DNA from 3 places in the Serratia sp. Res13-Sevr-LER1-36-b genome. Region 3 is predicted to be linked to each of the others. Evidence: predicted binding sites of a transcription regulator. Region 3 holds the regulator's gene; each other region holds the start of a gene.

Evidence for each region. Region 3 encodes sigma-54, which starts transcription at its own class of promoters, with help from an activator protein. Its sites were predicted from a motif close to GTTGGCACANNTTTCGCTNT; they were not measured.
Region 1: a site for sigma-54 is predicted at 4,111-4,130, ahead of hypA (hydrogenase maturation nickel metallochaperone HypA). Genes of this name have one in related genera too.
Region 2: a site for sigma-54 is predicted at 4,467-4,486, ahead of glnA (glutamate--ammonia ligase). Genes of this name have one in related genera too.

What each region holds. Positions count from the first base shown of each region.
Region 1 covers NZ_JADACK010000005.1:324,289-330,772, reverse strand. Annotated here, with positions in the region: gene IMQ33_RS02585 (substrate-binding domain-containing protein) at 1-943, shown strand, start outside; gene flhA (formate hydrogenlyase transcriptional activator FlhA) at 1,209-3,275, opposite strand; gene hybG (hydrogenase maturation factor HybG) at 3,415-3,708, opposite strand; gene hypA (hydrogenase maturation nickel metallochaperone HypA) at 3,724-4,068, opposite strand; gene hydN (electron transport protein HydN) at 4,581-5,123, shown strand; gene IMQ33_RS02560 (4Fe-4S dicluster domain-containing protein) at 5,155-5,775, shown strand; gene hyfB (hydrogenase 4 subunit B) at 5,778-6,484, shown strand, end outside.
Region 2 covers NZ_JADACK010000013.1:12,152-18,635, forward strand. Annotated here, with positions in the region: gene IMQ33_RS08035 (YshB family small membrane protein) at 1-13, opposite strand, end outside; gene glnG (nitrogen regulation protein NR(I)) at 297-1,709, opposite strand; gene glnL (nitrogen regulation protein NR(II)) at 1,720-2,769, opposite strand; gene glnA (glutamate--ammonia ligase) at 2,978-4,387, opposite strand; gene typA (ribosome-dependent GTPase TypA) at 4,758-6,484, shown strand, end outside.
Region 3 covers NZ_JADACK010000019.1:27,268-33,751, forward strand. Annotated here, with positions in the region: gene lptC (LPS export ABC transporter periplasmic protein LptC) at 1-410, shown strand, start outside; gene lptA (lipopolysaccharide ABC transporter substrate-binding protein LptA) at 379-918, shown strand; gene lptB (LPS export ABC transporter ATP-binding protein) at 925-1,650, shown strand; gene rpoN (RNA polymerase factor sigma-54) at 1,701-3,137, shown strand; gene hpf (ribosome hibernation promoting factor) at 3,161-3,448, shown strand; gene ptsN (PTS IIA-like nitrogen regulatory protein PtsN) at 3,667-4,128, shown strand; gene rapZ (RNase adapter RapZ) at 4,258-5,115, shown strand; gene npr (PTS phosphocarrier protein NPr) at 5,112-5,384, shown strand; gene IMQ33_RS13465 (aldehyde dehydrogenase family protein) at 5,442-6,484, opposite strand, start outside.

The DNA.
Region 1 (6,484 bases), on a different contig from region 3:
GCTGGCCCAGGCCGCCCCGGTGAAAATCGCCGTGCTGATGTACGGCATGAAGGCCGAGTTTGTCCAACTGATGGAAAAGGCGGCGAAAGAGCATCCTGAGGTTAAAAACGGCAACGTGCAGCTCACCGTTTACGATGGCCGCTACGACCCGATGGTGCAGAACAATCAGGCAGAAACCGCCATTCAGACCAAAACTGATGCCATCATCATTAACCCGATGGATTACGAGGCCAACATCGATGTAGTGACCATGGCCAACAAGGCCAAGATCCCGGTGGTAGTCACCAATGCCCGTTTGAATACCGATCAGATGACCTCTGAAGTGGTCTCTGACGACGTGCTCGGCGGATATCTGGAAGCCAAAGCGGTGCTGCAAAAAATGAACTGCCAGGGCAACGTGGTGATTATCGAAGGGCCAAAAGGCGGCAGCGGCGAGATCCAGCGTGGGCAAGGCAACGACAAGGCTATTGCCGAATGTGGTCCAGGCAAAATCAAGGTGCTGGAGCGCAAGACGGCCAACTGGTCACGTGCCGAGGCACTGCCGCTGATGGAAAACTGGTTGCAGAAACACCGTGGCCAGATTAACGGCGTCATCGCGCAAAACGACGAAATGGCCTTGGGGGCGATTGAAGCCATCAAGGGTGCCAATCTGAACGTGAAAGACTTTGCGATTGCCGGGGTCGACGGCGTCTCCGATGCCATTCGTGCCGTGCAGGCCGGTGAGATGGTGTCGATTCTGCAAGATGCTCATGCCCAGATGCAGGGTTCTATCGATGTAGCGCTGCGTGCGGTACAAGGCGACAGCTATCAGCCACAGTCGGATATCTGGAAGCAGTATGCAGGCCAGATGCAGTGGGATAACGGCACGGCTAAACGCTACTCGGTGCCATGGACCGTGGTGACCACCGAAAACGCAGCCCAACTGCTGGATGCGCGTAAGTAATTTTCACTAACCATTTGAATAAATTAATTAATCCCCTCACCCCAACCCTCTCCCACAGGGAGAGGGTGCTGCATGGAGCGCGAAGTTAGCCCGTACAGCTTCGAAAAGTTGGGAGTGATAAAAAGACTAAAGACAGGACATTACGCAGAAAATCAACGAACTCGATCCCCACAGGGAGAGGGAGCTGAATGGAGCGCGAAATTAGCCCGTACAGCTTCGAAAAGTTGGGAGTAATAAAAAGACCAAAAACAGGACGTTATGCCAATCAATTCACCGAAATCCCCCACTTTTTCATCCGCGATAGCAGCGTTGTCCGTTTTAGCCCAAGGCGCTGTGCTGCCCCACGTGGCCCGGCGACTACGCCGTTGGTTTCTCTCAGCACACGTAGCACCCGTTGGCGCTCATCCTCCTCCGGCGATACCGTTTCCATGGCTGGCGCCGAGAGCACCACTGCGGGTTGCGAATACTGCAATTCAGGTAGCGGCAGCTCGAGCACCGAGCCACGCGTCAGCAATACCGCCCGCTCAATCACGTTCTCCAGTTCACGCACGTTGCCCGGCCATGGCATCTGGCTTAATAACCGCAGCGTTTGCGCCGGGATACTGTCGATGGTGCGTTTCATGCGGCGAGCGATTTTATGGGTCAGGAACTTCACCAACTGGGGGATATCCTCAGGCCGTTCGCGCAGCGGTGGAATGACGATAGGAAACACGTTCAGGCGATAGAACAGATCGCTGCGAAACTCACGATCGGCCACCATCTGTTGCAAATCCCGGTTGGTGGCGGCGATCAGACGGATATCAACAGAGATCGGTTTGTTGCCACCGACTCGCTCAAACTCCCGCTCCTGTAACACCCGCAGCAGCTTGGGTTGCAGCTCAATGGGGATCTCCCCCACTTCATCCAGGAACAGTGTCCCCTTCTCCGCCAGCTCAAAGCGGCCCATGCGTTGCGTGGAAGCCCCGGTAAACGAGCCTTTTTCATGGCCAAACAGGTCGCTTTCCAACAAACCCGCAGGCATTACCGCACAGTTCATTTTCACCATGCGCTGGTCACGCCGTTCGCTCAGATTATGGATCGCTCGTGCTATCAGCTCCTTGCCGGTGCCCGTTTCCCCGAGGATCAGCACCGAACAGTCGCTTTTAGCCACAATTTCGACCTGTTTGAGTACCGAAGACATCCCCGCGCTGCGCCCAACAATCTCGCTCAGATCGGGATGATTGACGTTGATCTGCTCGGTCAGATACAGGTTCTCATGCACCAGGCTCTCTTTAAGCCGGTTGATCTCCTGGCAGGCCAGCGCGTTATCCACCGCGATAGCAATACGTTCTGCAATCTGTTGCAGCACCCGCAAGTTGGCCGCGTTGAAGCCATCCGCCTGGCATTGCGCCAGCTTCAGCACGCCCAGCTTCTTTTGGCCGAATATCAGTGGCAATACGCACAATGCCTCGATCCTGCCCTGTGATATATCAAACAGCCGACGTTCATAGCCGGAAAGCTGCTCGGCATTTTTCAGGTTCAACAGCAGCATTTCGCCGCTGCTCATCACCCGTTCGGTTAAGGTGCCTGCCAGCGCCACGTTGTACTGCTGGCGTTCGGCGGCGTTATTGTTCAGATAGTGGGTAGAGTAGATGGTGAGCTGCTCGGCGTGATTACTGCGTAACACGATGCTGATGGCGTCACTGTTGAAAAAGTGGTGAATTTTCTCCGAGATCTCCCCCATTACGTCATCCAGATCCAGCTTTGACAGCACCGCATTGGTGACATCCACCAAGATGCGATAGTCATCCAGCTCATGACGCAGTTGGTGCTGTAGCCCTTGCGCGTTTTCCAGCAAAACAATCTGCTGCGTGGCCAGTGCCACCAGCTCCATCAGCGTTTGCAACTGCACCAGGCTGGCATCGCTGAACGGCTCGTTTCCGCTACGCAGTAATTCACAGCCACCGAGCGGCCGCCCCCCCGCATGTAGCGGCATCAAACAGTATTGGTTGAAGGGAGGATGCAACTTCAGGACGCGGATTTGCGGATAGCGATCGTGCAGCTCATCGGCCTGCCAGCGTTGGGGTAACGAGCTGTGTTGAAAGCGGCTCACCGGGCCATTCGCCAGCAGCGTTTCGTCCTGATAGTTTACCGGCTGCTGCGCGTGATCCAGCCCGTGAAAACTCACCCGTTCGCTATGGGGATCAAATAGCACCAACGCGACGCTGTCGGCCAGTTGCAGGCGCCGCAACACCTGACGCAATTGCAGTAGCAGATCGATGAAATTATGCTGCCCGAGCAGCATGCGGGTAATTTCGAGCAGGTCTTGTTGTTCTAAGCGTACAGTCGACATGGTTTATCACTTGTCTGAGTCACGAAGATTATTGCCAGCGAACATCCTCACAAAGAGTAAGGTTTGTTAATGGTAATTTCTCCCGACCGGATCAACAAAACACCGCAACAGGAATGTCATTTGCCGGGGATAGCACAATTTATCGCCGTTCCTGGCCACCTTCGCCTGCCAGGAACAGCGCGACGTCCTGCTCCACTTCCCCCATAGCTTGCAGCGCCGACAAGGTTTCCTGTGCTTCGTGCTCATCCAGGCGGCTCATGGCAAAGCCTACATGGATCAGCACCCAGCTACCGATTAGCGCTTCTGGCGGTTCATCGTCCTGGCACACCAGGGCAATATTCACTTCTCGTTGCACACCGCAGACGTCGACCCAGGCGTGCTGGGGTTGGTTTTCGTCCAGCGCCACAATCTTACCGGGAATGCCTATACACATGCTTTTTCCTCTTGGTTATTCAATTTCCAGGCGCTTGAGTTGCAAGCCGTCATCCGCCTGCACCCGCAGGTTGCGCCCGCCGCATTGCGGGCAGACCAAGACCTGGGGAACCAGCAGTTGCATATCCGCCCGGCAGTCGTGACACCAGCACTGGGCCTGTTGTTCGAGCAGATGTAACTCACAGCCTTCGGCCAAGGTGCCACGGCAAACCATATCGAAGCAGAACCGTAGGGACTCCGCTTCCACGCAGGAAAATGCGCCAATCTCAAACCAGACGGCGGTAATGCGCCGGGCATGATTTTGCCGGGCGTGTTGCTGCATGATTTCCATCGCATGATGGCACAGGGTTATTTCATGCATCTGTCCTCCGTTGTTCGGTGATGAATGGCCGAAGCTTCAGTTAGTGCAATTACGGTGCCAAGGTGATGTCTTGGCCCCTCTCCCCAAGGAGAGGGGACCGATCGAGTTGGGCTGAAAGTATAGTGATCCTTCATAAACACCGGCTGACTCACCTTTGCTAAAAGAGGCGATCGAGGTTGCTGATATGACAGCCCTTCTCCCAACAGAGTAGGGGCTATCAGCTCCCTCTCCCTGTGGGAGAGGGCTGGGGTGAGGGCCAAACCGTCATTTTTGCTACCGATTTCGTCAAAAATGACGAAGTGACGACGCCAATCCGGGCTGAATGTGACGAATATCCCCTCCCGCGTCGTCGTTTATGCCAATCAGCCGTTCATATGCGGCCAATGAAAACCCAACCATTTGTTTCGTATGTGTTTATTACGTTTGGCACGTTTTATGTATAGCTAACGGCAGCACAGACTCAAAGGCTCGCCGCCTGGGGTTTAACGATGGAAGGTAACCAGGAGTGACTGATGAACAGGTTTATCATGGCCGATCCGCAAAAATGCATCGGCTGCCGCACTTGTGAGATCGCCTGCGTAGTGGCACATAGCCAAAACCAGGATGTCTCGGCGCTGGATGCCGCCAACTTCACGCCTCGCCTGCATCTGCTGAAAGGCGGCAATGTCAGCACCGTGGTGCTGTGTCGTCAGTGTGATGATGCCCCCTGCGCCAGCGTTTGCCCCAACGGGGCCATCAGCCAGAGCGACGGCATGGTCAAGGTCACGCAGGAACGCTGCATCGGCTGTAAAGCCTGCGTCATGGCTTGCCCATATGGGGTGATGGAAGTGATCACCCGCCCGGTACCCCACCATGGCAATGCCTTGATGTTCCCCGCCGCCGAGAAAGCAGAAGCGCACAAGTGCGATCTCTGCTCCGGGCGAGCCAACGGCCCGGCCTGTATGGAGTTTTGCCCCACCGATGCGCTGCACTGCGTAGACCAACAGCTGCTGCAAAAAATGAATGCGGAAAAACGCCGCCGCGCCGCACTCACCCCACTGTCGTTGGCAATGTGAGCGTGAATCGCTTTCTGTTGGAGGAACGGCCATGAACCGCTTTGTTATTGCGGAGCCTCAGCACTGTATCGGCTGCAACACCTGCATGGCCGCCTGCACCGAGGTGCATAAGGCTGAAGGGCTACAGTCGCATCCCAGACTGACGGTGACGCGCGTCGGAGAGCAAACGGCACCGATGCTTTGCCGCCAATGTGAAGACGCCCCTTGCGCGCGCGTTTGCCCGGTCAATGCCATCACGCACGGCGAGCACGCCATCGAGCTGAACGAGACCCTGTGCATTGGCTGCAAGCTGTGTGGCCTGGCCTGCCCGTTCGGTGCAATCACGCCTGCGGGCAGTGGGCCGGTCAATATCCCGTCGATGTTTGAACAGTACGTCCCGGCAGAACTGTTGCCCGACGTGCCAACCAGTCCCGCAAGCCAATCGCCCTATCTGTCCTGGAATGCCGGGATTAAAACGGTGGCGGTGAAGTGCGATCTCTGCGCGTTCCTCGCCGATGGGCCTGAATGCGTACGCATCTGCCCAACCAATGCCTTGCATATCGTCGATGAACAGCAGCTTGAGCAGGAAGCGCAGGCCCGGCGTTTGGCGCGAGCCGGCCAGGTCGCGATCGGCTGGCCATCCTCTCCTTCTCTCGTCAGGGGGCAGAAATAAACATGGACTCTCTCACTCTACTGCTTTGGGCTTTGGTGATTTATGTCGCCGGTGGCGTGCTGTCGCTGCTGCTGTTTCGCCGGGAGCGCCTTGCCATTTTGCTGGCGGGGATCAGCGCAATGCTCGGTGGCCTGTTAGGACTATGCAGCGCCGTTCCCGTCCTGTTAAGCGGGCATACCCTCTCCTTCTCCACCCCTGGCCTGTTCTCGTTTGCCGCTTTTGTGGTGCGCATGGACTCGCTGGCGGCCTTTATGCTGGTGGTGATTTCGCTGCTGGTCACCGTTTGCGCGTTGTATTCCATCGCCTATGTGCAGGAATATCGCGGTAAAGGCGCCGCGAGCATGGGGTTCTTTATGAACCTGTTTATCGCCTCGATGGTCGGGCTGGTGGTGATGGATAACGCCTTCTACTTCATCATTCTGTTCGAAATGATGTCGCTGGCCTCCTGGTTCCTGGTGATCGCCGATCAGGATGACGAATCCATCAGCGCCGGTTTGCTGTACTTCTTTATCGCCCATGCCGGATCGGTGCTGATCATGATCGCCTTCTTCCTGATGTGGCGGCAGAGCGGCAGCCTGGACTTTGACTCCTTCCGTTCGCTGTCGCTTTCCCCTTGGATGGCATCGGTCGTTTTCCTGCTGGCTTTCTTTGGCTTTGGGGCCAAGGCGGGGATGCTGCCGCTGCACAGCTGGCTTCCGCGAGCCCACCC
Region 2 (6,484 bases), on a different contig from region 3:
GTGTATCCAGCATCAAAAGCCTCCTGAGTTTGCGTTTCGATCATACTGCTCCCGCATATCCGGTAAAAGCCTTAAATTGCTGGTTTTTTGTGCGCTGGATTGTATTTTTAATCATCAAGTTCCCCTCACCCCAACCCTCAGCCCACAGGGAGAGGGAGCTGGTACGGAGTTGATATCAGGTATGGAGTTATTCTGTGGCACTTCTCAAGAACAATGTAGCAGTTGAGCGCAGGGGTAATTTGTAGCACGTTAGGTCCCCTCTCCCTTTGGGAGAGGGTTAGGGTGAGGGGTATTACTTACTCCATCCCTAATTCTTTCAGCTTACGCGTTAAGGTATTCCGGCCCCATCCCAACAGGCGGGCAGCTTCCTGCTTGTGCCCCTGGGTATGCCGTAGCGCGGTAGTGAGCAAGGTGCGCTCCATTTCCGGCTGAGCTTCGGACAACAGGTTTTGATGACCGGAACGTAACGCCCGGTCGGCCCACTGTGCCAACAACGTGGCCCAACTGTCCGGCAAGCCGTGGCTACTGGCTTGCGGCGCGGCGGTTTCAAACAGTTCCGAGGGCAGATCCTGGATCAGCACTTCTTGTCCGGCGGCCATCACGGTCAGCCAGCGGCAGGTGTTTTCCAACTGGCGTACGTTGCCCGGCCACGGCAGGCGAGTGAGGGCGGTTTCGGTTTCCGGATGCAGGTTCTTCGCCTCCACACCCAACTCTTTCGCGGCCACCTGTAGGAAATAGCGCGCCAGGCGCGGAATATCCTCACGGCGTTCGCGCAGCGGCGGCAGATGTACGCGGATCACGTTCAGGCGGTGGAACAGATCCTCACGGAATTTACCCTCTTGGACGCGCAACTCCAGGTTCTGGTGGGTAGCGGCAATAATACGCACATCTACCTTCACCGGCGCATAGCCACCCACACGATAGAACTGGCCGTCCGCCAACACCCGCAGCAAGCGGGTTTGCACATCCAGCGGCATATCCCCGATTTCATCCAGGAACAGCGTGCCACCGTCGGCCTGTTCAAAACGGCCCTGGCGGATCTGATTAGCGCCGGTAAATGCCCCTTTCTCATGGCCGAACAGTTCAGATTCGATCAGGTCTTTGGGGATCGCGGCCATGTTCAGGGCGATAAATGGTGATTTGACGCGCGGGCTGTGGCGATGCAGCGCATGGGCAACCAGCTCTTTCCCTGTTCCCGACTCCCCGTTGATCAGCACGCTGATGGAGGAACGCGACAGACGCCCAATAATGCGGAATACATCCTGCATCGCCGGGGCCTCACCAATAATATCGGCGACGGGATCGTTGGCGGGTTGGTTGCGAGCGGGTTGCTGCTGCTCTTGATAGTGGCTGATGGCACGCTCTACCAGCGCGACGGCCTCGTCAATATCAAAGGGTTTTGGCAGGTAATCGAACGCCCCTTGTTGATAGGCGCTAACCGCCGCGTCCAGATCCGAATGCGCCGTCATTATGATGACCGGGAGCATCGGGTGACGCTGTTTGATCTGCTTGAGCAGCGCCAGGCCATCCATACCCGGCATGCGGATATCTGACAGCAGCACGTCGGGAGTTTGCGTGGCCAATGCTTCCAACACGGCATTGCCGCTGTCGAAGGTGACGCTGTTCACCCCGGCTCCGGTGAGCGCACGTTCGAGCACCCAGCGGATGGAGCTATCGTCATCGACGATCCAGACTATCCCTCGTTGCATAGCACAAACCTCACTGGCGAATAGGCAGGAAAACCGAGAATTCGGTGTGACCTGGCCAACTGTTGAATTCAATTTTTCCGCAATGCTGATCGATTAGATTACGGGCGATGGATAACCCCAGGCCGGTACCGCCTTCGCGGCCGCTGACCATCGGGTAGAACAGAGTGTCTTGTAACAGGGCCGGTACGCCCGGGCCGTCATCCTCAACATCGATCCGTGCCGCCAGCCGGTAGCGGGTGCCGTGCAGGGTGATCTGAAACGCGGTACGCGTGCGCAGCGTGATGGTGCCACCGGTTTCGCTCAGCGCCTGCAGCGCGTTGCGGGTGATATTGAGCAACACCTGCTCGATTTGATCGGGATCGTGCGCCAGTTCCGGCAGACTTGGGTCGTAATCACGCACCAGCGTGACGTTATCGGGTTTCTCCAACGACACCAGTTGGAAGACCCGTTCCGCTACCTGATGGATACTCTGGGTAATATGTTGGCCGGGGCGCTGTGGCCCTAGCAGGCGATCTACCAGATTACGCAGCCGATCGGCCTGTTCGATGATCACCTTGGTGTATTCCGTCAGCGAAGGGTCTGGCAAAGCTTTCGCCAGCAACTGCGCGGCACCCCGCAAACCGCCGAGCGGATTTTTGATTTCATGGGCCAAGCCACGCACCAGATCGCGAGCCGCAACCTGTTGAGCGTGCTGTAACTGCTCCTGGCTGAGGCGACGCTGATTGTCCATTGGGGCCAGCTCAAGCAGAATAAAGCCTTCAGGCAGCGCCTGAGCGGTCAGGGAGAGGATATGGGCGCGGCTGTCGACCACCAGGGTCACTTCGTTATCGGTAAAGCCCTGGCCGGCATGCAGGCTTTCGCGCATCAGATCGATATTCAGCGAAAAATAACCGAGTAAATCGGGCAGCGGTGTACCGAAAAGTTTACGAGAACTCTGTGCCAGCAGCTGTTGCGCCGCCGGATTGGCGTAGTGGATCGCCAGTGTGTCATCCAACAGCAAAATGCTGTTGATGAGAGAATTGAGGATCTGCCCAGCATCGGGCAGCTTGCCGGTTGCCATACAGCAGTCTCCTGCACCTTTTTAGTGCATCCATCCTACTCCATCCGCAACCATCACGGTATGAAATAGTTTTGCAGAACATACGGTGGAGAAAAAAGCCCATCCGAAGATGGGCTAAAAGTTTCCACGGCAACAAAAAAACGGCTTAGATAAATAGCGAGCGATGCGCCATCCGTAGACAGCGCGGGTAAGGCTTAAACGCTATGACTTAAACGCTGTAGTACAGTTCGAACTCAACCGGGTGTGGCGTCATGCGCACGCGATCCATCTCTTCTTTACGCAATTCGATGTAGGCATCGATCGCGTCGTCAGTGAATACGCCACCGCGGGTCAGGAATTCACGGTCTTCGTTCAGTGCGGCCATTGCTTCATCCAGTGAGCCAGCTACTTTTGGAATCTCAGCTTCTTCTTCCGGCGGCAGGTCATACAGGTTTTTATCCATGGCATCGCCAGGGTGGATCTTGTTGATCACGCCATCCAGGCCAGCCATCAGCAGCGCGGCGAAGCACAGGTATGGGTTAGCCGCTGGGTCCGGGAAGCGGGCTTCGATACGGCGCGCTTTCGGGCTGGCAACCACTGGGATACGGATAGACGCAGAGCGGTTACGGGCAGAGTAAGCCAGCATAACCGGCGCTTCATAGCCTGGGACCAGACGCTTGTATGAGTTGGTAGTCGGGTTGGCCAGGGCGTTGATCGCTTTAGCGTGTTTGATGATGCCGCCAATGTAGAACAGCGCCATTTCAGACAGGCCGCCGTACTTGTCGCCAGCGAACAGGTTGGTACCGTTCTTGGACAGTGACATGTGGCAGTGCATACCTGAGCCGTTATCGCCGAACATCGGTTTTGGCATGAAGGTCGCGGTTTTGCCAAATGCGTGAGCCACGTTGTGAACCACGTATTTGTAGATTTGGATTTCGTCGGCTTTCTTGGTCATGGTGTTGAAGCGGGTAGCCACTTCGTTCTGACCGGCGGTTGCCACTTCGTGGTGGTGAGCTTCAACCACCAGGCCCATTTCTTCCATGGTCAGACACATGGTAGAACGGATGTCCTGTGAAGAGTCGACCGGTGGTACTGGGAAGTAACCGCCTTTTACCGCTGGACGGTGGCCTTTGTTGCCGCCTTCGTATTTGGTGCTGGTGTTCCAGGCGCCCTCGATGTCATCAATGCTGACATGGGAACCACGGATGCTGCTGCCAAAGCGCACGTCGTCAAACAGGAAGAACTCAGGTTCTGGCCCGAACAGCACGGTATCGGCGATGCCGGAAGAGCGCAGGAAGTCTTCAGCACGTTTGGAGATCGAACGTGGGTCACGATCGTAGCCCTGCATGGTGCCTGGCTCGAGGATGTCACAACGAATGATCAGGGTAGATTCTTCGAAGAACGGATCCAGAACCGCCGTGCTGGCGTCTGGCATCAGTACCATGTCAGATTCGTTGATGCCCTTCCAACCACCGATTGAGGAGCCGTCAAACATTTTACCTTCTTCGAAGAAGTCGGCATTTACCTGATGAGCAGGGATGGTGACGTGTTGTTCTTTACCCTTGGTGTCAGTGAAACGCAGGTCTACGAATTTCACTTCATGCTCATTCAGCATCGTCAAAACGTGTTCAGCGGACATACTTAACTCTCCCGGATTTATCGTTGTCATCGTCGTGGAACGAATCTGTGTGATGGCCTGTTTTTGCCCTGTGTAGACTAAAGCGAAAACTGTGCCAACTTTATAAAAGCGAAAAAATCGCCGGTTTGTGCGGGTTTTGCTCTTTGCCAGTATGCACCATTAGCGATGCAATGCACTATGGTGGTGCAAATAACCTGGGGTGGGGCACTGGAATGGTGCAAATCATCATCGATTGCTGCTTTTTGCACCGTGAAAGGGATCACAAACTAGCCTGTACACAGTTGTTTATAAGAGAGTGTTGTGATCTTGTTTAGTACCTCGCTTAATACGTGTACAATAGCGCGCTATTTCTAATGCCTGAGGCAAAGCTGTGATCGAAAATTTGCGTAACATCGCCATTATTGCCCACGTTGACCATGGTAAGACCACCCTGGTTGACAAGTTGCTGCAACAATCCGGTACTTTCGGAGAGCGTTCAGAAGCGACAGAACGCGTAATGGACTCCAACGATTTGGAGAAAGAGCGTGGGATTACCATCCTCGCAAAAAACACCGCCATTAATTGGAAAGACTACCGCATCAACATCGTAGACACCCCAGGACACGCCGATTTCGGCGGCGAGGTAGAGCGCGTGATGTCAATGGTCGACTCGGTGCTGCTGGTTGTGGATGCAATGGATGGCCCAATGCCGCAAACCCGTTTCGTGACCAAGAAAGCGTTTGCTAATGGTCTGAAACCGATCGTGGTAATCAACAAGGTTGACCGCCCTGGCGCGCGTCCTGACTGGGTTGTGGATCAGGTCTTCGACCTGTTCGTTAACCTGGACGCTACCGACGAACAGCTCGACTTCCCAATCATCTATGCATCCGCATTGATGGGTATCGCGGGTCTGGACCATAACGATATGGCCGAAGACATGACTCCGCTGTACCAGGCGATTGTCGATCACGTCTCTGCGCCGCAGGTTGAGCTGGAAGCACCTTTCCAGATGCAGATCTCGCAGCTGGACTACAACAACTACGTGGGCGTTATCGGCATCGGCCGTATCAAGCGTGGTAAAGTCAAGCCTAACCAGCAGATCACCCTGATCGACAGCGAAGGCAAAACCCGTAACGGTAAAATCGGTAAAGTGCTGACCCATATGGGTCTGGAACGTATCGAAGCCACCGTTGCCGAAGCGGGCGACATCGTTGCCATCACCGGCCTGGGCGAGCTGAACATCTCTGACACCATTTGTGATGTGAACGCGGTTGAAGCGTTGCCAGCACTGTCGGTTGATGAACCTACCGTAAGCATGTTCTTTAACGTCAATACCTCACCGTTCTGTGGTAAAGAAGGCAAGTTCGTGACTTCACGCCAAATCCTTGAGCGTCTGAACAAGGAACTGGTACACAACGTGGCGTTGCGCGTTGAAGAAACCGAAGATGCTGATGCATTCCGTGTTTCAGGCCGTGGTGAACTTCACCTGTCGGTTCTGATCGAAAACATGCGTCGTGAAGGTTTTGAACTGGCGGTTTCCCGTCCGAAAGTTATCTTCCGTGAAATCGATGGCCGCAAGCAAGAGCCGTTCGAGAACGTGACGCTGGACATCGAAGAACAGCACCAGGGTTCTGTGATGCAGGCGATGGGTGAGCGTAAAGCTGACCTGAAAAACATGGATCCAGATGGCAAGGGCCGTGTGCGTCTTGACTACGTGATCCCAAGCCGTGGCCTGATCGGTTTCCGTAACGAATTCATGACCATGACTTCTGGTACCGGTCTGCTGTACTCCACCTTCAGCCACTACGACGATGTGCGTCCGGGCGAAGTGGGCCAGCGTCAGAACGGCGTGCTGATCTCTAACGGCCAGGGCAAAGCGGTAGCGTTCGCTCTGTACGGTCTGCAAGATCGCGGTAAGCTGTTCCTGGGCCACGGTGCTGAAGTGTATGAAGGCCAGATCATCGGTATTCACTCACGTTCTAACGACCTGACCGTGAACTGCCTGACCGGTAAGAAACTGACCAACATGCGTGCATCGGGTACCGATGAAGCGACTACCCTGGTTCCGGCCATCAAAATGTCTCTGGAGCAAGCTCTGGAATTCATCGATGATGACGA
Region 3 (6,484 bases):
GGCAGCTAAGCTACAAGCTGGTGGCAGAAGAGGTTAAATATTACACCGCCGATGAGTTAAGCTGGTTCACCCAGCCGGTGATGACGCTGTTTGATGAGCATGCCGTGGCCACCTGGTCAATACGCGCCGATCGCGCCAAGCTGACCAAAAACCGCATGCTGTATCTGTACGGCCACGTGGAGGTGAACAGTTTGACAACCACCTCACAGCTGGAAAAAATTAAAACCGATAATGCCCAGATTAATCTGGTCACCCAGGACGTTTCTTCTGATGATGAAGTGACCCTGTTCGGCACGAATTTCACCTCTAACGGCATGAAAATGCGTGGCAATCTGCGGAACAAAACCGCTGAGCTGATTGATAAGGTCAAGACCAACTATGAAATTCAGAACCAAAAGCCAACTCCGTAATCTGTTGATCGTCAGCCTCGTTTTGACCGCCAGCTCCCCCGCATTGGCGTTGAAATCCGACTCTGACCAACCGGTAAGTATCGACTCGCTGAAACAGTCGCTGGATATGCAGAGCAACGTCAGCACCTTTACCGACAACGTGGTGATCAAGCAGGGCACCATCGAGATCAAGGCCGACAAGGTCGTGGTCACGCGCCCGGGTGGCGATCAGAACAAAACCTATATTGAAGCGTTCGGCAATCCGGTAACCTTCTACCAGATGCAGGACAACGGCAAGCCGGTGAAAGGCCATGCGCAGAAAGTGCGTTACGACGTCGCGACGCAGCTGATCACCCTCACCGGCAACGCCTATTTGGAACAGCTCGATAGCAACGTGAAAGGTGACCGTATTACCTATCTGGTGCCACAGCAGCAGATGCAGGCGTTCAGCGATAAAGGCAAACGCGTGACCACGGTTCTGGTGCCATCACAGTTGCAAGACAAAAACGGTCAAAAGAAGAGTAACTAATTACTTATGGCAACACTCATCGCAGAAAACCTGGCGAAAGCCTACAAAGGCCGCAAAGTCGTTGAAGACGTGAGCCTGAAAGTGAAATCTGGCGAGATCGTCGGCCTGCTGGGGCCAAACGGTGCCGGTAAGACCACCACTTTCTACATGGTGGTCGGCATCGTTCAGCGCGACGCCGGGCGCATCGTGATCGATGACGAAGATATCAGTATCCTGCCGCTGCACGCACGCGCACGCCGCGGTATCGGTTACCTGCCGCAGGAAGCCTCTATCTTCCGCCGCCTGAGTGTTTACGACAACCTGATGGCGGTGCTGGAGATCCGCAACGATCTCACCAGTGAGCAGCGCAACGATCGGGCTATCGAGCTGCTGGAAGAGTTTCATATCTCCCACCTGCGTGACAACCTGGGCCAATCGCTTTCCGGTGGTGAACGCCGCCGCGTGGAGATTGCCCGTGCGTTGGCCGCCAACCCGAAATTTATCCTGCTGGATGAACCTTTCGCCGGGGTTGACCCGATTTCCGTTATCGATATCAAGAAAATCATCGAACACCTGCGTGACAGCGGCCTTGGAGTGCTGATCACCGATCATAACGTGCGCGAGACGCTGGACGTGTGCGAACGTGCCTATATCGTCAGCCAGGGTAAGCTGATTGCCCACGGCACGCCGGACGCCATCCTGGCCGATGAGCAGGTCAAACGCGTTTATCTGGGCGAAGAGTTCCGCCTGTAGGTTCCAGCGGCAGGCCAACAGGCCGCCGTTAACGGAAGTAGCAGAAGATTATGAAGCAAGGTTTGCAACTCAGGCTCAGCCAGCAACTGGCCATGACCCCCCAACTTCAGCAGGCAATCCGCCTGTTGCAGCTGTCCACGCTTGAGCTCCAGCAGGAGATCCAACTGGCACTAGAGAGCAACCCGCTGCTTGAACAGACAGAAGACCAGCACGAAGAGATCGACACCAAAGAAAGCGTCGAGACCGAAGGGCTAGACACCCGTGAAGCGTTGGAACAGAAGGACATGCCCGAAGAGCTGCCTCTTGATGCCACCTGGGATGAGATCTATACCGCCGGTACCCCTTCTGGCACCGGTACCGACTATGGCGATGACGAACTTCCGGTCTATCAGGGCGAAACCACGCAAACGCTGCAGGACTATCTGATGTGGCAAGTGGATCTGACGCCGTTCTCTGACACCGATGCCGCCATCGCCACCTCGATCGTCGACGCCGTCGATGACACCGGCTATCTCACCGTACCGCTGGAAGACATTCTGGAGAGTATGGGTGACGATAATGTGACGATGGACGAGGTCGAAGCGGTATTGAAGCGCGTACAGCGTTTTGATCCGGTCGGCGTCGCTGCTCGCGATCTGCGTGACTGCCTGTTGATCCAACTTTCCCAATACGCCAAAGACACGCCCTATCTGGCGGAAGCCCGCCTGATCGTCAGCGAGCATCTGGATTTGCTGGCTAACCACGACTTTCGCAGCCTGATGCGAACAACTCGCTTAAAAGAAGATACACTGAAAGAAGCGATGGTGTTGATCCACTCACTCGATCCGCGCCCTGGGCAGTCGATCAATACCGGTGAATCCGAGTATGTGATCCCGGACGTGTTGGTACGCAAGGTGCAAGATAAGTGGGTGGTGGAGCTTAATGCAGACAGCATCCCACGGCTGAAAATCAATCAGCAATATGCGGCACTGGGCAACACGGTGCGCAACGATGCCGACGGCCAGTATATCCGCAGCAATTTGCAAGAAGCGAAGTGGCTGATCAAGAGCCTGGAAAGCCGGAACGACACGCTGCTCAAGGTGACCCGCTGTATTGTCGAACAGCAGGAGGCGTTCTTTGAACAGGGTGCAGAATTTATGAAGCCCATGGTGCTGGCGGATATCGCCCAGGCCGTGGAAATGCATGAATCGACAATCTCACGCGTGACGACGCAGAAGTTCCTGCACAGCCCGCGTGGTATTTTCGAATTGAAGTATTTCTTCTCAAGCCATGTGAATACCGACAGCGGTGGCGAAGCCTCCTCTACGGCGATCCGGGCATTAGTGAAGAAATTGATCGCGGCGGAAAACCCTGCCAAACCGCTTAGCGACAGCAAGCTGACCACGATGCTTTCCGATCAGGGGATCATGGTGGCGCGGCGCACCGTTGCCAAGTACCGAGAGTCTTTGTCCATCCCGCCGTCCAACCAGCGTAAACAGTTGGTTTGACCTCTATAGAGAAGGAAGACATTATGCAGCTCAACATTACCGGACACCACGTCGAAATCACCGAACCAATGCGTGAGTTCGTCAACACCAAGTTTGCCAAACTCGAGCAGTATTTTGACCGCATTAACCAGGTATATGTCGTACTCAGTGTGGAAAAAGTGCAGCAGATTGCGGAAGCAACGGTGCATGTGAATGGGGGCGAGTTGCACGCCACCTCGGAAAAAGAAGATATGTATGCCGCAATTGACTGCCTGATCGACAAACTGGCGCGTCAATTGAACAAACATAAAGACAAACTAAAGCAACACTGACATTCTGAGCCGTTATGCAATGCGTAATGGCCCATATCGTAGTCGCATTGGCTACACGGCAACCCTCGGCGCAGCACCTGTATGGGTATGCGCCGATAAGCCATCAGGGTTAAACAGGCGAAAAACCGTTTCATGAAGGTTATCAGCGCAAGCCTACTTTCCAATGGTAAAGCAGGCTTGCAATAAAGCGACAGGACGCGGTTTTAAGTGAAGATGAGATGAACAACGAAATAATGCAATTAAGCTCGGTGTTAAACATCGAGTGCACCAGAAGCTCGGTACACTGCACCAGCAAGAAACGGGCTTTGGAAATTATCAGCGAGCTGGCGGCCAAGCAGCTTAACCTACCTTCGCAGGTGGTGTTTGACGCAGTACTCACCCGGGAACGTATGGGCAGTACCGGTATCGGCAACGGTATCGCGATCCCACACGGCAAACTGGAAGAGGACACTTTGCGGGCCGTTGGCGTGTTTATCCGCCTTGAGCAACCTATCGCCTTTGATGCCATTGATAATCAACCGGTCGATCTGCTGTTCGCCTTGCTGGTACCGGCCGATCAATGTAAAACTCACTTGCATACGCTGTCGCTGGTCGCCAAACGGCTGGCCGACAAAACCGTGTGCCGCCGCCTGCGCGCAGCGCTGAGCGACGAAGAGCTGTATCAGATCATCACCGAGTAACCAGCGGCTGGCGTGACTTTCCGCCATGAAAACGCTACTGTTTTACTTACGATATATCCGGGCCGTGGCCCGGATACTAGATCCTAACGGTGGCGATGAGCGCCATTGAGATGCCAGGGGAGTTACCACATGGTGCTGATGATTGTCAGCGGCCGTTCCGGTTCGGGGAAATCCGTCGCCTTGCGGGCGTTGGAAGACATGGGTTTTTACTGCGTTGATAACCTGCCCGTGGTGTTGTTGCCACAGCTGGCCCAGACGCTGGCCGAACGTAATAGCTCCGCTGCGGTAAGCATCGACGTCCGTAACATGCCGGAATCGCCGGAAGTGTTTGAATATGCAATGACCCAACTGCCGGAGAGCTTCACGCCGCAGCTGCTGTTCCTTGATGCCGATCGCAACACTCTGATCCGCCGCTACAGCGACACCCGTCGCCTGCATCCTCTGTCTGCCAAGAACCTGTCGCTGGAAAGTGCGATCGATGAAGAAAGCGATCTGCTGGAACCGCTGCGTTCCCGTGCCGATCTGATCATCGATACCTCGGAAATGTCGGTGCACGAACTGGCAGAAATGCTGCGTACCCGTCTGCTGGGCAAGCGCGAACGCGAACTGACAATGGTGTTCGAATCCTTCGGTTTCAAGCACGGCATTCCTATTGATGCCGATTACGTGTTCGACGTCCGTTTCCTGCCCAACCCGCACTGGGACCCTAAACTGCGCCCGATGACCGGCCTGGATAAGCCCGTGGCCTCGTTCCTCGATCGCCACACCGAAGTGCACAACTTCATCTACCAGACTCGTAGCTATCTGGAACAGTGGCTGCCGATGCTGGAGACCAACAACCGCAGCTATCTGACCGTCGCCATAGGCTGTACCGGCGGTAAGCACCGTTCGGTGTACGTGGCTGAACAGTTGGCAGATTATTTCCGTTCACGCGGCAAGAACGTGCAATCACGTCACCGCACACTGGAAAAGCGTAAACAACAATGACGGTCAAGCAGACGGTTGAGATCAAGAACAAGCTGGGCATGCATGCACGCCCGGCGATGAAACTGTTTGAACTGGTGCAGAGTTTTGACGCCGAAGTGCTGCTGCGTAATGACAGCGGCACCGAAGCGGAAGCCAGCAGCGTAATTGCGCTGCTGATGCTGGATTCCGCCCAGGGCCGCCAGATCGAAATTGAAGCTACCGGGCCGCAGGAAGAACAAGCGCTGGCAGCAGTGATTGAGCTGTTCAACTCAGGCTTCGACGAAGACTGATCCCCCGACAAATAACCTCACTATTGTAGGGCGCTGCAAGCTGCGCCCGTCTAGCTGTCAATATCTCATCATCACCGATTTCAACTCGGTATAATGTTCGATAAACGCACTGCCGAACTCTCTGCCCATCCCCGACGATTTCACCCCACCGAACGGCAACGCCGGATCGAGGAAGGTGTGCATGTTGATCCACAAGGTGCCCACTTCAATCCGCGGGATCATGCGCATCGCCTTGCTGAGATCGTTAGTCCACAGGCTGGCGGCCAGGCCATAAGGCGAATCATTGATCATGGCGATCATCTGCTCTTCGTCCTCATAGGCCAGGAAAGTGCCCACCGGGCCAAAGGTCTCCTCGCGCATTAAGGCATCATGTGGCCCGTTAGCGCGGATCGCCGTCGGCGCAACAAAGAAGCCTGGGCCTGCCAACGCCTGGCCGCCGCAGACGATCTGGCTGCCATCAGCCCTTGCCTTGTCAAACAGCGCCAGTACCTTGCCGTAATGTGCCTCGTTGGCCAATGGCCCCACTTCCGTGCTCTCATCCAGCGGTGAGCCTACCTTCATGGCCGCCAAACGCTGCGTCAGCTTTGCCAATACCTCGTCGATATGGCTGGCAGGCAGGTAAAAACGTTCCGCTGCGGCACAGATCTGGCCCTGATTCAGGTAACCCGCCTCGATAATGCCGTCGACCATCTTGTCGACCGAGACGTCCGCCAGAAACGCGGCGGCATTCTTACCCCCCAGCTCCAGCGTGGTACGCACAATCCCTTGCTCCATCGCCGCTTTCCCCACCGCGATCCCGGTAGGCACCGAGCCGGTGAAGGTCACTTTGGCACAGCGTGGATGGGCGATAAGCATAGGGCCAAGACGAGCGCCCGAACCGTTGATCACGTTGAGTGCACCAGCCGGGATGCCCGCTTGCGTTGCCAGCTCGGCCACCCGCAGCATGGTTAGCGGCGTGTATTCACTCGGCTTGAGCACCACCGTACAGCCGCAGGTGAGCGCCGCAGCCAGCTTCCAGATGGCGATCATGATCGAGAAGTTCCACGGAATGATGCCGACCACCACGCCCAACGGCTCACGCCGGGTAAATGCGCTGTATT